DNA from 3 places in the Sinorhizobium terangae genome. Region 1 is predicted to be linked to each of the others. Evidence: riboswitches for the same ligand, from Rfam matches in the RefSeq annotation. Region 1 holds a riboswitch; each other region holds the start of a gene.
The links. Region 1 has a riboswitch for cobalamin ahead of bluB (5,6-dimethylbenzimidazole synthase). Riboswitches for the same ligand answer to the same signal wherever they lie in the genome.

Region 1 (5,459 bases):
CCGAAGGCTACTCGTTCCCGACCAATCTCGATCGCGACCCGCCGCTGGGCGGCCTGGCACCGAAAACGCAGGCACAGCTGATGCATGAAGCGCTGGCGGCCGATTGGGAAACCAAATCCTTCGTGGAGGCACTGGCCGCGCAGGCGGAGAAAAAGAGAAGCTGAGAAATGCGACGGGGCGATACTCCCGACGCTAAGGAGTGCGGGAGCTTGGAAGCGAAATAGAGGAGGAGTTACATGAGCACGGACTATGGCCGCCTTGATGGCAAGGTCGCTATCGTGACAGGCGGCACACAGGGGCTCGGTGCAACGATCGCGGCGCTCTTTGCCGAACGGGGCGCAACCGGCATCATCATCTGCGGGCGCAACGCTGCCAAAGGCGAGGCAAGAGCAGCCGAGATTGGCAAGGCGACCGGCACCAAGGTGATTTACGTGGCCGCCGATCTCGAGCGGGTCGACGACGCCCGCAAGGTTGTTGCGGCTTGCGACAGGGAATTCGGCCGGGTGGACGCATTGGTCAATGCCGCTGCCATCACCGACCGTGGCACGATCCTCGACACCACGCCGGAACTCTTCGACCGCATGTTCGCGGTCAACGTGCGCGCGCCCTTCTTCCTCATGCAGGAGACGGTGAAGGTAATGCGGCGCGAGAAGATCGAGGGCACGATCGTCAACATTGGCTCGATGTCGGCCAAGGCGGGCCAGCCCTTCATTGCCGCCTATTGCGCCTCGAAAGGCGCCCTGGAGACGCTGACGAAGAACACGGCCTACGCGCTTTTGCGCAACCGTATCCGCGTCAACGGCCTCAATATCGGCTGGATGGCATCGGAGGGGGAGGATCGCATCCAACGCGAATATCACGATGCACCTGCGGACTGGCTGGAGAAGGCCGCAGCCAACCAACCTTTCGGCCGCCTTGTCGATCCGGCCGAGGTGGCGCGCGCCTGCGCCTATCTTTCCTCGGCGGAATCCGGTTTGATGACGGGTTCGGTGATCTGCTTCGACCAATCAATCTGGGGCGCCTACGATGGCTCCCCGCATCCGGCGGCGCCGCTTTGACGCGGCGCCGGTTCTCCATGCCGCGCGGAGGCTTTGGGTGAGGCGAGCCGCTTGGCTCGTCTTGCCTTTCGCCGTCGGCTGTGCCCATATGCGGCCGTCAGGTGCCCGCCACGGCGGGAGAATCGGGAAGCCGGTGCAAATCCGGTACGTGCCCAACGCTGTGATGGGGACGGTCGCGCGAATACAAGTTCTGAATTTTGTTCAGGACATTGCCACTGAATCCTCAAGTGATTTGGGAAGGCGGCGCGGCTGGATGAACCAGAGTCAGAAGACCGGCCTGGCGAGATAGACCGGCCCCGCGCGGACGGCGGGAGGTTGTGCATTGTTGGGGATCGAACGATGCGGCCTGACCCGAGCGGCTGCCTGACGGCGGCTGGAGCCTTTTCGCCGGACGAGCGAGACGCCGTCTACCGCGCCATTGAAACACGCCGCGATGTGCGTGATGAATTCCTTCCCGATCCGCTGCCGGACGAACTCATTACCCGTCTGCTTGGTGCCGCCCATAGCGCGCCATCGGTCGGCTTCATGCAGCCTTGGAACTTCGTGCTCGTTCGTCAAAAGGTGACGCGAGCGAAGGTCTGGGAGGCGTTCGAGCGCGCCAACGAGGAAGCGGCGCTGATGTTTTCCGGCGAGAGACAGGCACAATACCGATCGCTGAAACTTGAAGGCATTCGCAAGGCACCGCTCAGCATTTGCGTCACCTGCGATCGCACGCGCGGTGGCGCGGTCGTGCTGGGACGGACGCACAATCCGCAGATGGATGTCTATTCGACCGTCTGCGCGGTCCAGAACCTCTGGCTCGCCGCACGCGCGGAAGGTGTCGGCGTCGGCTGGGTCAGCATTTTCCACGAGCAGGAGATCAAGTCGATCCTCGGTATTCCCGAGCACATCGAAATCGTCGCCTGGCTCTGCCTTGGGTTTGTCGATCAGCTCTATCAGCAGCCGGAACTCGCCGTGAAGGGATGGCGTCAGCGCCTGCCGCTCGAGGACCTTGTCTTCGAGGAAGCGTGGGGCGTCCCACAGGCAAACAGCATCTGAATTCAATACGATAAGCTCAGTATCTCCACTGCTTTGACAGCATGCGGCAGATGGGCTCAGTTGCCCTGGACCGGCTGGTAACCCGGACCGAGCGGGTGCTTGAGGTCGATCGCGCTTTTTTCTTGCGGCAGGAATGCCGGGCCCACGACACGGACCTTGCTGTTCGCCGGGTCGTAGGGCCTTTCCCGCACCGGCTTTGCTTGTACCGATCCCGCGGCCGGCTTCAGGTCGCCATTGATCGTGATGACCGACGGCTCGCTGCCGGTCGTCGCCTTCCTGCCATTTTCTGTCGCCGCACTAGCCGGGATTCGGCAGCCGCAAACTCCTGGCGCACCGACGCCGCGCGTCCGGTAGGCAAAGGCCGTCGGCAGCTCGGTATAAGGCCTTCCGGTCAAGGCCGAGACCATCTGGTCGCTCTCTTCCGTAGCGAGAACGTGGTAGTAGAGTTCCGTCTGCGCACCGGGGCAGCGTGCCTGACACAGCTCGGCGTCACGGGCAAAGTCCGCGGGCGTTGCATTTGACGAGATCGGGAAAAAGGCCCCGTCGCAGGTGCGGACGCACATTGTCCTGAGGCTGCCCATGGGCTCCTCGTGCAGCAGGGGAAAATCCTGTGTCTCGCTGTCGTCACCCAGCAGCGGATAATCTTCGCTGTCCGGCGAAAGATCCCTGAGGATATTGCGGGGGAGCTCGGCATCATCGACCGCAGCACTCGCGAACTCGTCCTGCTCCTCGACTGGATCGTGGGCATTGGCCTCGTCATGGCAGCCGTTCAGTTCCAGCGCCGCGAGAATGCGCCGGCGCGTGTCGCCCGTGTCGCCAGATATCAACGAGTGGCGGTGCGCCTTGAGCCGTTGAAGGTTGTCCTCCATGCGGGCGATGGTCTCATCCAGCGCCGCGCATGCCTCATCATTGTCACCACCGATGACGACGACACTGCCGGTGCCGCACTCCATCCGGCGTCGCTCGTTCTTCGCCCGGCGGAGCTCGATGTTCTGGCGGGAAACGGCACCCGTGAAATCGCGCAGGTTAGCGGTTGGGTTGACGGCCGTGGAGAGATCAGTGAGCCGTGCATTCAGGCGTTCGCAAACAGTCGAGGCCGACGCACCGTCAGCGCCCGCCAACAGCAGCTGGAGCAGGGCCACCGCCACGGATTTGAAGTTCCGGGATATGACGATCCGGGGCACTGGCTCTCGTCTCTTCTGCCTTGGTGCGCGATCCGTTCTTCAAGGACTTTCGCGACCGCCAACTCCTGTTTATCCATATCATAAGGCGTTGACGTAACAGCGCAACGTCCAGGGAGAGTTTGCGTTAACAGGGCACCGCAGCAAGAGAGAATAGACCGGGCCGCGACGGCGGCCCGGCGAGAAGGATCAGGCGGCCCGTGCTGTTTCGAGCGACATCGGGCGTTCGAGCACGGTGCCCTCGATTGCGGCGACATGCTTCATCGTTTCAAGTAGTTCTCGCGTCACTTCCCACGCGACTGCCACGGCGAAGACGGAGCCGATCCGGTGAGGATCGGCAATGCGCTCGCCGGGGCAACCCATCCGACGGAACATTCTTTCGAGGAAGACGTCGGTGACCGTGACGATATGGCTGACGCCGGAGGCAAGGCCCAGTTCGCCCACGCCACACATGAGTTCCGCAGCGGCGACCGTTACCTGGTTCGACGAGCGATCCTGCGAGATATCCGGATCGATGCAGAAGCGGCTCGATTCCCACACGGAAGCGCTACGGATCTCGGGATTGTCGCCGAGCAGAATCGGAAACGTATCGTCCAGCATGTTCGGCCCAAGCGTCGGCAGCAGCCGCAGCGATCCGCGTAGCTTTCCGGTATCCGGTGCGTACGACATTACATAAAGGGGGTTCGCCTTGTCGTAATGGTCGATTTCCCACTCGCCGTCCGTCTTCACGTCCCATTTCAGGAAGTCATGGAACACGCGCTTGCGCAGCCGGAACATTTCGTCGATGGCCCGCGGGTGCTGTCCGCGAGCGTTACCGTTCACAATCCTGATCATCTTTCGCTCCATCGTTTTTGCGCGATGGGCAGATGCTGTCAGGCTGAACCGACACATGTAACTGTCGGTAGTGACAGTTCAAAAGGAGATTTTTTCCCACTAAATTTGCGGGGCTTTTGTCCAGAGGCTACCGCAATGGTTAATTTGAACCCGTCAGATAGTGGGGATCAGGGCGTGGCGAACTGCCTGCGCCACGGCTTGCGTATTGGAGACGACATTCAATTTGCGGCGCGCATTGGTCATGAAAAAGCGGACGGTACGCTCGGATATGCCGAGGATCGTGGCGATTTCCCAATAGCTCTTGCCGGCCGCCGACCAGGTCAGCACCTCGGTTTCGCGGCCCGTCAGTCGCATGTCGCGCTCATCGATCGCCCCTGCCGTGGCCGCATGTTCCAACATCGATGCGTGGAAGAGGTTGGCGGCCAGCTGGAAGTCACGCAAATGGCAGCGCCGATAGATCGACCATTCCGCAGGCGACATGTTGGCGTTGATGGCGAGAAGCGCCATGCGCCCGGCAGGTGACGGCAGCGGCAGCGCAACGCCCTCTGTCGAAAGCCCGATTTCCTCCGCTGCATGGAAGAGCGGTTCGCACTCGGGGAATCGTCTGCGGGCGGTCGTCCATTCGACAGGTCTCACGCCACCAAGCGCAAGCCGCAGGATAGGATCAATGCGGTAGAGGGCTCTCGTTCGATAGATTTCCGCGGCATAGGCGCCGAACGTGTGGTGCAGACGGCATACCTTTAGTCCGTCGGCAAGGGGCTCCGCTTCCAAGTATAGCAGATGCGCGATCTTGAAAGTGCGGCGCATCAACGCGAAGAATTGCTCGGGTTCGGCGCAGCCCCCGTACTCCACAATGTCCAATAGATCGAGGACAGCCTGTTGATCCGTCATGCCCAACACCGAATCTTGCCCCTAGATAAGCATGGTAATGGGGGCATGCTTTGTCTAGTGCAATATTTCGTAAACGCTGCAAACTATTGCCCTTTCTAAATTCATGGTTGAATTTCGATCGGGGTAAACGTCAGGGCCGCCCGGGTCAGCGGCCCGACGTGTGCCTTTCCGTTACACCGGATGGCTTGCCTCGACGACCGCAAGAGCAGCCATGTTGACGACGCCGCGTGATGTGACCGACGGCGAAAGAATATGCGCGGGCAGGGCGGAACCCAGGAGGATAGGCCCGACATGCAGGCTGTCCGTCATGGTCTTGACCACACCGAGCGTGATGTTGGCGGCATCCAGATTGGGGAACACGAGCAGGTTGGCCTCGCCGTTGAGCGCGCTGTCCGGCATCACACGCTGGCGCAGGATCTCGGAGATCGCCGAGTCGCCGTGCATCTCGCCGTCGACT
Region 2 (5,459 bases), 220 kb from region 1:
ACCTCGGTAAGGGCGCAGCTTGCGCTTCTTGTCGTGACCGTCACGATGCTTTCCGCCTTCATCAAGAATATCGGCGCGCTGGCGATCATGATCCCGGTCGCTTTCCAGTTCGCCCGGCGGTCGGGCGTCCAGCCCTCGGTCTTCCTGATGCCGATGGCCTTCGGTTCGCTGATCGGCGGGCTGATGACCCAGGTCGGCACCTCGCCCAATGTGGTCGTGTCGAGGATGCGGCAGGACCTGACCGGCGAGAGCTTCAGCATGTTCGACTTTACCCCGGTCGGCGCCTCGCTGGCCGTGGTCGGCGCGGTGTTCCTGCTTTTCGCCTATCGCCTGGTGCCGGAGCGCAAAAGCCAGCAGGTTTCCGTCAACCAGGCGATCGAGATCACCGACTATACCTCTGAAGCGGTCGTAGCGAACGGTTCGCCGATGATCGGCAAGCCGCTCGGCAACCTCGTCAAACTCGGCGACGGCGGTGCGGTCGTCCTCGCCATCTTCCGCCGCGGCACGCATCTGGCGCCGCTGCCGGACGCCATCATCGAGGCCGACGATATCCTGCTGCTCGAAGGCGGGCCGGCGGCGCTCGACCGTATCGTCTCCCAGGCGAAGCTCAAGATTTCCGGCGACAGGTCGCCCACGGCCAACAACGGCAAGACGCCGGCCGACATCGAGGCGATCGAGGCGGTGATCGCCAGCGGCTCTCCGCTCATCGGCATGTCTGCGCAGCGGCTTGCGCTCTTCAACAATCACAACATCAACCTGCTTGCCGTCAGCCGCCAGGGCGAGCGGCTGAAGCAGCGACTCGGCAGCATCCGGCTGCGGGCCGGCGACATTGTCGTGCTGCAGGGGACACGGCGCGACCTGCCGCCGTTCCTGCAGGAATTCGGCTGCCTGCCGCTCGCCCAGCGGGAAATCCTGCTCGGTACCATCCGACGCGCGACGGTGCCGCTGCTCGTTCTCGCAGCCGCCATGGGGGCAACGGCGATCGGAGTCGTGCCTGTGCCGGTCGCCTTCTTCGCGGCGGCGCTCGCCATGGTGATCTTCCGCGTCATCCCGCTGCGCGACGTCTACCGTGCGGTCGACGGGCCGATCCTCGTCATGCTGGCGGCGCTGATCCCGGTCAGCGACACGTTGCGCACCACCGGTGGGTCGGACCTTATCGCCGGCTGGCTGAGCGGCATCGCTGCCGGCCTGCCGCCCGCGGGCGCACTTGCGCTCATCCTCATCGCCGCAATGGCGGTCACGCCCTTCCTCAACAATGCCGCCACGGTGCTCGTCATGGCACCGATCGCCGCGAGTTTTGCCGCGGCGCTCGGCTACAAGCCGGATGCCTTTCTGATGGCGGTGGCGATCGGCGCAGGCTCAGATTTCCTCACCCCGATCGGCCACCAGTGCAACACGCTGGTCATGGGGCCGGGCGGCTACCGCTTCAGCGACTACCCGCGCCTCGGTCTGCCGCTTTCGATCGTCATTGTGCTCGTCGCCGTGCCGATGCTGATGTGGGTCTGGCCGCTGCGCTGAGCGCATTGACGATACCGGGACCGCGCCGGGTCCTTCAGACAGTTCCTTATGTACCAGTTGGCGATCTCGCCACCTGCGCCTCGTTTCCCACCTGACTGCAAAATGCTCTAGCGCTGGGAATGCTCTGGTGCGTCGGCTGTCCTCTGCGAAGGCGTGCGTTGCTCGGTTCACAGTCAATGACAACGGCAAATTAACGCCCATGGCGAATTTTCTGTCTTGTGCGATGTTATGTTATTAAGTAACAGAACGGCTAGCCTCAACGGGATACCACCCATGATATGTCCTTTCGCCATCCATCCCCGGTTGCCTCGCGCCGCGATTCGTGCCACCAAGGCGGCGATGGTGCTGCTTTCCTGACCCGGAAGCGGCTGAAAAGGGAACACGGTGAGGACGACCCAGGAGGGGCCGAAACCGTGGCTGCCCCCGCAACTGTGAGCGGAAAGCGCATTCACACCATGTCACTGGCGAAAAGCCGGGAAGACGTGGATGCGCGGCGACCCGCGAGCCAGGAGACCTGCCATCGAACCGATCAACCACAACGGACGGGGTGTTCCGATGGAAAAGAACTGGCTTCTGCTTGGCGGGCAACCGTCTCCTTGCATCTTCGCCATTTTCTCTCCGGCCCAGCCCGGCGGAGACAAGCCATGGCGAATTCAGACTTCCGACAGCACAAGATAACTCTCTGCACCGATTGCCGCTTCCCCGGGGGCCCATGCCGTCCCGGCACCGAGCTGCTCGCTCAGTTGAACCACAGCGTTTCCGCGCTTGGCCGGCCGCTCGACCGGGATTTTTCGATCGCCGGCACAGTTGCGATGGCGGCCTGCACGCGGCCTTGCACCATCGCCTTCCAGGCGACCGCCAGGGCGACCTATCTCTTCGGCGACATCTCGCCGGAGGAAGACATCGACGATCTTGTCAGCTTCGCCGCCGCCTATGCCGAAGGCCAGGCGTTTGACCCCTTTCCGCGTCCCGCCTTGAGCCTGACGGGCAAGGGCCTTGCGCGCATTCCGGCGGCAGTCCTCGTTTCCGAGGAGACGGCGGGGTGGCTGCAGTGAGTGCGGGGAGGGCATTTTCATGAGCGATGAATTCAGTAGTTTGCAGCGAAAAGCGGGCGAAGAATCGCTTCATGCTTTTCTTCAGACCGGCGCGGGCGCCAGCCTCAGCGTCGAAAAACTGGAGTGGGGGCCGCGCCCCGGCCTTCGGCTTGTCCGCGATATCGGCTTTTCGATCGCGCCTGGCAGCCGACTCGCGATTATCGGCCCGAACGGCGCCGGCAAGACCTCGCTCTTGCGCTGCCTCTACCGCGCGGTTGAACCGACTGCCGGCCGTATCGGGATCGACGGCGTGAACCTCTGGGCGATGAGTGCGCGCGAGGCGGCAAGAACGATTGCCGTTGTCTTGCAGGAAATGCCGGGCGATTTCCCTTTCAGCGTCCGTGACGTCGTGATGATGGGGCGGATCCCGCGCCGGGAGGGGATCAGCGGCTGGAGCGATCGCGACCGTGAGCGGGTGGCGCAAGCGCTCGAGCATCTCGACCTTACCCATCTCGCGCCCCGCCAATTCGCCACGCTTTCGGGCGGCGAGAAGCAGCGGGTGCTCATTGCCCGGGCGCTTGCCCAGGAACCGAAGATCATCATCCTCGACGAGCCGACCAACCACCTCGACATCCGCCATCAGCTCGAAATTCTCGACCTGTTGCAGACGCTGAAGCTGACAATCGTTACGACGCTGCACGACATCAATCTCGCGGCCGAATTCGCGACCGATGTCGCGATCCTGACAGAGGGGCGGCTTGCCGCCTTCGGCCCGCCGGAGACCGTATTGAAGCCCGCGGCGCTTTCGGCCGCCTTCGGCGTCCATGCCACCGCGCATGGCGATGCCGCGGGCCATGTTTCCCGCTTTTCCTTCGCGCTCTCGCAGCCCGACGCAATGCCCGTCGCGCGATCTTCCCGTTCCACAGGAGCCATCCGATGAACAAACTTCTTTTCGCCGCCGGCGTGCTTGTCCTCGCCGCCGTGCCTGCGCTCGCTCATCCCGTCACCGTCAAGAGCTGCAACCGCGAGGTCGCTTTCGACGCGGCGCCGCAGCGTGCGGTCTCCAACGACGTCAATCTCACGGAGATGATGCTGGCCTTGAAGCTGCAGGATCGCATGGTCGGTTACACCGGCGTTTCCGGCTGGAAGACGCTGGACGAGCGTCTGCGCGAGGGTATCAGGGAGCTGCCGGAGCTTGCGGAAAAATATCCGACGAAGGAGGTGCTGCTGAACGCCGACGCCGATTTTTACTTCGCCGGCTGGAACTACGGCATGAAGGTTGGCGGCGACGTGACACCGGAGACGCTCGCGCCCTTTGGCATCAAGGTCTACGAACTCACAGAAAGCTGCGTCCACATCATGGCGAAGGGCAAGCCGACGATGGAGGACATGTTTGTCGACCTCCTGAACCTCGGCCGCATCTTCGGCGTCGAGGACAGGGCGGAAGCGCTGGTTGCCGGCTATCGCGGCGAGCTCGCCGAGATCACGGCCAGGATCAAGGGCGCCGAGCGGCGGCCGGCGCGTGTCTTCGTCTACGATTCCGGCGAGGAAAAGCCCTTCACCTCCGGGCGTTACGGCATCCCGACCGCGATGATCGAGGCAGCCGGCGGCGTCAACATCATGGACGACGTCGAGAAGAGCTGGACGGAGATCTCCTGGGAGCCGGTGATCGACCGCAATCCGGAAGTGGTTGTCATCGTCAACTACGGCGAGGTGACCGCGGAGCAGAAGATCGCCTTCATGAAAAACAATCGGGCCTTCAAGAACGTGGACGCGGTGAAAAACGACCGCTTCGTCGTGCTCGACTATGTCGAGGCGACGCCGGGCCCTCGCAATATCGAGGCGATCCGTCGGCTGGCGGAGAGTTTTCATGCCGAGGCGATGTGAGGGGCCGTGGCGTGTGCAAAAACCAGCCTCAATCGCTGGACGGTTCTCGGCGGCGCGATCTCACTCAGCCAGGGCCCCAGCTTGGCTCATTTCTGCGCTCGTCACAGGAACCTAGCAGCGCCGCGTCGGTGGCGCGGGGAAGATCCTGGCAGCTCATTGAGCGCGCACCGTTATTTACGGAGAGCGACAGACGATGCAATCGCATGAAGAAGGGCTGGCAACCCTATGATTCTCAACGATGATGCCGCATCTGGCTGCATCATCCTCTCCACTCCGAGATACCCGTAAAAGCTCCAACCGACGTGAAAACCGCACTCTTCATCCTCGCGGCGCTGCTTCTGCTCTGCCTGACCGTCACCGCCGGCGTTTCGCTTGGTTCGGCGCCGATCCCGGTCGAGACCGTCTGGTCGATTATTGCTTCCAAGATCGTGCCGGGCAGCGTCGAGGTGCTATGGTCGACCGGCCGCGAAAGCATCGTCTGGGATGTGCGTCTGCCGCGGGTGGCGCTCGCCGGGCTCGTTGGCGCCGGGCTTGCCGTCACCGGCGCAGTACTGCAATCGGTGACGCGTAATCCGCTTGCCGACCCGCATCTGCTCGGAGTTTCGGCCGGCGGGGCGCTCGGCGCGATCGTCGCGCTGCTCCACACCGGCCTTATCCTCGGCCTCGCGACGGTCCCATTGTTCGCCTTCGGCGGCGCGCTCGGCGCCACGGCACTGGTGGCGCTCGTCACCCGCGTACTCGGCACCGGTGCCGATCGCCTCGTGCTTTCCGGGGTCGCGGTCGCCTTCACGCTCACGGCGGCCGGCAATCTCCTGATTTTTCTCGGCGATCCGCGTGCCGTTCACACCGTCATCTTTTGGATGCTCGGCGGTCTCGGCCTCGCGCAGTGGCCGCATCTCGTCTATCCGGCGCTGGCGCTCGCCGTCTGCCTTGGCTGGCTCACCATCCGGGCGCGCGAGATCAACGCGCTTGCCATGGGCGACGAGACGGCGATGACGCTCGGCATTCCGGTGCGCCGCT
Region 3 (5,459 bases), 1.1 Mb from region 1:
TCGATCTCGTCATCGAGAATGCCGCCATTGTGGTTCATCTCGACATCGCCGGCGACCTTCATCACGCGACATGTGCCGCAGATGCCGCCCTCGCAGGCCGCACCGATCCGGACGCCGTTGGCGCGGGCGGCCTGCAGGATCGTCTGGCCAGGCACCACCGTCACGTCCTTGCCGCTCATGGTAAAGGTCACCCGAGCCGCCTCCGCCGAAACCCCCGCCCCGGCGCGCACCGCAAGCTCCTCTGCCGCGGGTGCGGCGGCTGGCTGGAAGCTCTCCTCGTGATAGCGCGCCATATCGAAGCCAGCACCCTTCAGCATCTCCCTGACGCCGCGCATGAAGGGCTCAGGCCCGCAGCAAAACACCGTCCTCTCCAGGAAGTCCGGCGCGAGCAGAGGCAATTTTGTCGCATCTATGCGACCGCGTAGCCCATGCCAGCCATGGCGCGCCTCATGGCCTTCGACGAGAAAACCAAGATTGAACCGCCGCATCTGGCGGGCGAGAACCTCCAGCTCGGAACGAAACAGGAGGTCCTCCGGCCTACGCGCGCAGGAAATGAAGGTGATGTCCGTGTCCGGCGCGCAGTCCGCCATCCAGCGCGTCATCGACATCATCGGCGTGACACCCGAGCCGGCCGAGATAAACAGGTATTTATCCCCCGGATGGCGAACGAAGCTGAAATCGCCGAGCGGCCCGAGCGCCTTCAGCCTCGTGCCCGGCTTCAGATTGTCGAACATCCAGCGCGTGCCGGTGCTGTCCGGCTGCGCCTTGACGGTGACGGCAACCGAGAGCGGGCGGGACGGAGAGGATGACAGCGTGTAGGTGCGCATCACCGGTTCCTCGCCGACGGGCAGTTCCAGCGTGACGAACTGCCCCGGCAGGTAGCGGAACCAGGCCGGCTTGTCCGAGCGGAAGGTGAAGGTCATCACGTCCGCAGTCTCGACCACGGCCGATATGCATTCGAGCAGATGCTGCCGATCGATCCACGGATGAAGCTCATCGAAATGGCGGAAGGAAGAGCCCATTTCCATGGTCATGCCACCCGCGAAAGAGGAGCGACGTCGCCTTGCAGGCGGTTCTGCATGAAATTGCAGTACCATTCGACGAACTGCATGACGCCGCCCTCGTGCTCGGCCGAATAGGGGCCGGGCTCATAGGCCGGCGAGCGGATGCCGAAGGCGTTTTCCTCGACGATCTGGCGATCCTGGTCGTTGGTCTCGGTCCAAACGTGGGTAAGGTCCTCGATGGTGTAATCGACGCCCTCGACGGCGTCCTTGCTGACAAGCCATTTGGTGGTGACCTGCGTCAGTTCCGGTCCAAGCGGCAGCACGCGGAAGGTGATCGCGTGATCGCCGAGCACATGGTTCCAGGTCGTCGGGTAGTGGAAGAGCAAGAGCGTGCCGATCCCGCGCTCGTTGACGCCGGTCGAAAGCGGTTTGCGAACGGCCGCTTGTCCGGACATGGTGTAGCTCTCCGCCCCGTTGATCAGCGGCATCCGCGTCATCCGGAATTGGCCGGTTGGTGCAATCCTGAAGCTGCTCGGAAGGCCTGCCGCCTCGCACCTTTCCCAATGGGCGCCGATCTCCGGGTCGTTCATGGCACCCTGGACGCCCGTCACCGTCGGGGCCTCCGGGTAGGTACGGCAAAGCTCCGGATGGTTGGCGGCGCAATGATAGCACTCGCGGTTGTTCTCCCAGACAAGCTTCCAATTGCCCTTCTCGACGATCGTGCTCTCATAGGCGACCTTGGTCTCCCCGAGTCTATGCGGCGCGAGATAGCCGGCAACCGTCTCCCGGAACGGCTGGAAATCCATCGGCTCGTCGGCGAGGCTGATGAAGATATAGCCGCCAACCGTTTCGCAATGGACCGGCTTCAGGCTGTGCTGAGCCGGATCGAACCCTTCGGGCATCTGCCGCGCGAAAAGCAGCTTGCCGTCCAATTCGTAGGTCCACTGGTGATAGGGACAGACGAGCTTGGCCGATGAACCCTTGTGCTGCGTGCACACGCGCGAGCCGCGGTGGCGGCAGGAATTGTGAAGCGCCCGGATCGTTCCCTGCCGGTCGCGGACGATGACGATCGGATAGTCGCCGACCTGAACGGTAAAGTAGTTGCCGGCTTTCGGAATTTCACAGTCGTGACCGATGAAGAGCCAGTCCTTGTACCAGATGTGCTCGAGGTCCTGCCGGTAATATTCCGGGTCGGTGTAGAAGGCCCGGTCGAGGCTATAGCCCTCACGACGGTTTATGAGCCGGCGCAGCATATCGTTCTGAATGTCCATGTCCTGTCCTCGTTCATCAGTTCGCAGAGGCAGGACAGGAACCAACGCCGACAATGATGCCGGCGCGTCAAAGGCTCCGATCCGGCTGCCCGCCGCAACCAGTTACGGTCGATTTTTCGTCCCAAGGCTGGTTTCCGGGCTCTGGAGTGGCCCCTAAAGGGACCCGCCCGGCGCCTTCCCGGACACACCGTCCAGTGGCCTTTTGCCGTGGCTTTCGCTCCACCACCGTTGCGGGGGCAGCGCCGGGATCTGACCGGCTTCCCAATTCTCCGCCCTCCCTGGAGCGGCACCTTGAGTGTCCATATCTAAGCGCGCCCAGCATCTTTTCATTTGCCGATTGACGACATCGGCTCCCGGAAAGACGACACGATATCCGCTCATCGATCCTAAATTTGGGGATTGATATTATTTATTATAAACAATGTGATAGCGGAAAATGTAAGCAACTGATGATTTTTTCGGCAGCGTCATCCCGGGCACGAATTTGACTGGCCATTTTACGACACACCTTCGAAGCGGATACCATCGACAAAATGTGTTGAAAAATCATCTGTTAACCCTGAAGGACTAGCATTCGGGGAGATCAACTCGCTTCGCGGACAAGGATGGCGCCGGCGCGGATGGCTAGACTGAGATATTATGATACCGGCACGAGAGCCGTGATCCCCGCACCAAAGGCCACACCCCACGCGGAGTTCCTGCGGACCGGACGGATCGACCGCCGACGGCACTGGATGGCCGAGCAGCGGCGTTACCTGACGCATGAGGAGGTTGCGGAGCAAACCGGGCGGAAGCTTTCGGCGGCCGGGGAGACTACCCACAAGCGGATCAACGCTTTCCATTCTTCGATCCAATTCCCGAAGATGGTCTTTCACCGCACCCTGCCGAACAGTCCGCATCTCGGCTACTGCCATGTGACCGCCGCGAAAACGCACCTCGAGCGTTCGCACGACGTCACCTGGGCCTTCTATTTCGCGAACTTCTTCTCCGATCTCGGTGACGAGACGCATTTTTTCGATCGGATACAGAGGGGTTATTCGCGCATGTACTTCGCCGTCGCCATCGAGCCCGGCGGTGACGAAGGGCAGATGGTCATCAACCGCAATGTGCGGGGCAACGGATTGATCTTCCGAACGCAGGATCCGAAGATAGCACTGAAGAACGTCCTGATGCTGGGCGCACGGGACGACGCACTGCGCAAGATCATTCGCAGCCTTTGACCGACACGGTCGGCATTGCTCTTATGCATGTCGCTGTCCCAAAACCGCTGCACATTTTTGGGCGACGTGCGCTTCTTGTTTTCATACATGTCGTCATCCCAAAACCGCTGCGCACTTTTGGGTGACGTGCCTTGGCGAAGAAAATCGTTCTGTTTTTCCGGCACGTCCGTTAAAGGAGGCGACGGAAAGGCAAACGGAACCGTCATGGCCGAAATCATCGATACACGCACAGAACCGGCCCGGGCGATCGAGCACGCCTGCGTCGTTCTTTCCGAGGGCGAGCCGGTCGCGATCCCGACGGAGACGGTCTATGGGCTTGCGGCGGACGCGACAAACCCCGAAGCGATCAGCCGCATTTACGAGATGAAGGGCCGGCCCCGTTTCAATCCATTGATCTGCCACGTCTCGGATATGGCGATGGCCGAGGCGCATGTGACGTTCGACCCGATTTCGCGCCAGCTTGCGGACGCCTTCTGGCCGGGTCCTCTAACCCTTATCCTGCCGCAACGGCCGGAGAGCACCGTCCACGCGCTCGCTTCCGCCGGGCTCAATACGCTCGGCATCCGCATGCCTGCTGGCTTTTCACGGCAGGTGATCGCTCGCTTCGGACGCCCGCTTGCGGCGCCGAGTGCCAACACCTCCGGCAAGATCAGCCCCACCAGCGCAGCCCATGTTCAGGCCGACCTCGGTTCCAAGCTGAAGCTCATCCTCGATGCCGGCCCGGCTGGAATCGGGCTTGAGTCCACAATCATCAAGGTTGAAGGCGGCACACTGCGGCTCCTGAGACCCGGCGGGTTGGACGCCGGCGAGATCGAGAAGCTCACAGGGTGCGAGGTCGTGCGGCCGGACAGCGCCGGCGCGACGATCGAGGCGCCCGGCATGCTTGCGTCACATTACGCTCCGGGAGCGACCGTAAGATTGAATGCCGAGGATGTCCGGGCGGGAGAGGCGTTGATCCGCTTCGGCGGCAGGCCGCTTCCCGGCGAGGGCGAAGCGACGATCGTGCTGGACTTGAGCCCCGGCGGCAATCTTCGCGAGGCGGCCGCCAACCTTTTCGACTACATGAAGCAGGCGGATGCGAGCGGTGCTCGAACGATCGCCTTCGGCCGCGTGCCGGAAGAAGGCCTCGGAGAGGCAATCATCGACCGCCTGCAGCGGGCAGCGGCGCCCAGGGGCTGAACAATTCGCCGAAAAACGAAGGAGCGATCATGACGACCATACTTTCTCCCGAACTGATCGCCTCTTTCATCGACATCGTCGGCAGCGGCCACGCGCTCAGCAGTCCGGCGGAGACCGCGCCTTATCTCGTCGAATCACGCGGGCTCCATCACGGCACCACGCCGCTCGTGCTCAGGCCAGGCTCCGTCGAGGAGGTCTCGCGCATCATGCGCCTGGCAAGCCAGACCCGTACCGCGATTGTCCCGCAGGGCGGCAATACCGGACATGTGGCCGGCCAGATCCCGCGCGAAGGAAAAGCCGACATGGTTCTTTCGCTCGAGCGGCTGAACCGCATCCGCGACGTCGATCCCGTCGGCAATGTCATCGTGGCCGATGCCGGCTGTATCCTTGCCGATGTCCAGAAGGCGGCGGACGATGCCGGACGCCTCTTCCCGCTGTCGCTCGGCTCCGAAGGCTCCGCCCGGATCGGCGGCAATCTCTCGACCAATGCCGGCGGCACGGCCGTGCTCGCCTACGGCAATATGCGCCAGCTCTGCCTGGGGCTGGAGGTCGTGCTGCCGACCGGCGAAATCTGGGACGGATTACGCCGATTGAAGAAGGACAACACGGGCTACGACCTTCGAGACCTGTTCATCGGCGCGGAAGGAACGCTTGGCGTCATCACCGGTGCGGTACTGAAGCTGTTCCCGAAGCCGCTTGGCCATCAGGTGGCATTCGCGGGCCTTAGGAGCGTCGAGGATGCGCTTGCCCTCTTCGATCGTGCTTCGACCCTCTGCGGACCGGCG

Region 2: linked by a shared signal. The riboswitch ahead of QA637_RS08830 (DUF1636 family protein) and the one ahead of bluB (5,6-dimethylbenzimidazole synthase) in region 1 are both predicted to bind cobalamin.
Region 3: linked by a shared signal. The riboswitch ahead of QA637_RS02425 (aromatic ring-hydroxylating oxygenase subunit alpha) and the one ahead of bluB (5,6-dimethylbenzimidazole synthase) in region 1 are both predicted to bind cobalamin.

The regions. Positions count from the first base shown of each region.
Region 1 covers NZ_CP121659.1:1,646,320-1,651,778, reverse strand. Annotated here, with positions in the region: gene QA637_RS07810 (phytanoyl-CoA dioxygenase family protein) at 1-164, shown strand, start outside; gene QA637_RS07805 (SDR family oxidoreductase) at 237-1,058, shown strand; cobalamin riboswitch at 1,141-1,353, shown strand; gene bluB (5,6-dimethylbenzimidazole synthase) at 1,398-2,096, shown strand; gene QA637_RS07795 (DUF2865 domain-containing protein) at 2,153-3,280, opposite strand; gene QA637_RS07790 (acyl-homoserine-lactone synthase) at 3,467-4,111, opposite strand; gene QA637_RS07785 (helix-turn-helix transcriptional regulator) at 4,265-5,002, opposite strand; gene QA637_RS07780 (NADP-dependent malic enzyme) at 5,174-5,459, opposite strand, start outside.
Region 2 covers NZ_CP121659.1:1,867,362-1,872,820, reverse strand. Annotated here, with positions in the region: gene QA637_RS08835 (SLC13 family permease) at 1-1,518, shown strand, start outside; cobalamin riboswitch at 1,842-2,054, shown strand; gene QA637_RS08830 (DUF1636 family protein) at 2,163-2,573, shown strand; gene QA637_RS08825 (ABC transporter ATP-binding protein) at 2,593-3,492, shown strand; gene QA637_RS08820 (ABC transporter substrate-binding protein) at 3,489-4,439, shown strand; gene QA637_RS08815 (FecCD family ABC transporter permease) at 4,742-5,459, shown strand, end outside.
Region 3 covers NZ_CP121659.1:518,416-523,874, reverse strand. Annotated here, with positions in the region: gene QA637_RS02430 (FAD-binding oxidoreductase) at 1-1,034, opposite strand, end outside; gene QA637_RS02425 (aromatic ring-hydroxylating oxygenase subunit alpha) at 1,031-2,275, opposite strand; cobalamin riboswitch at 2,384-2,584, opposite strand; gene QA637_RS02420 (DUF6656 family protein) at 2,896-3,495, shown strand; gene QA637_RS02415 (L-threonylcarbamoyladenylate synthase) at 3,700-4,674, shown strand; gene QA637_RS02410 (FAD-binding oxidoreductase) at 4,704-5,459, shown strand, end outside.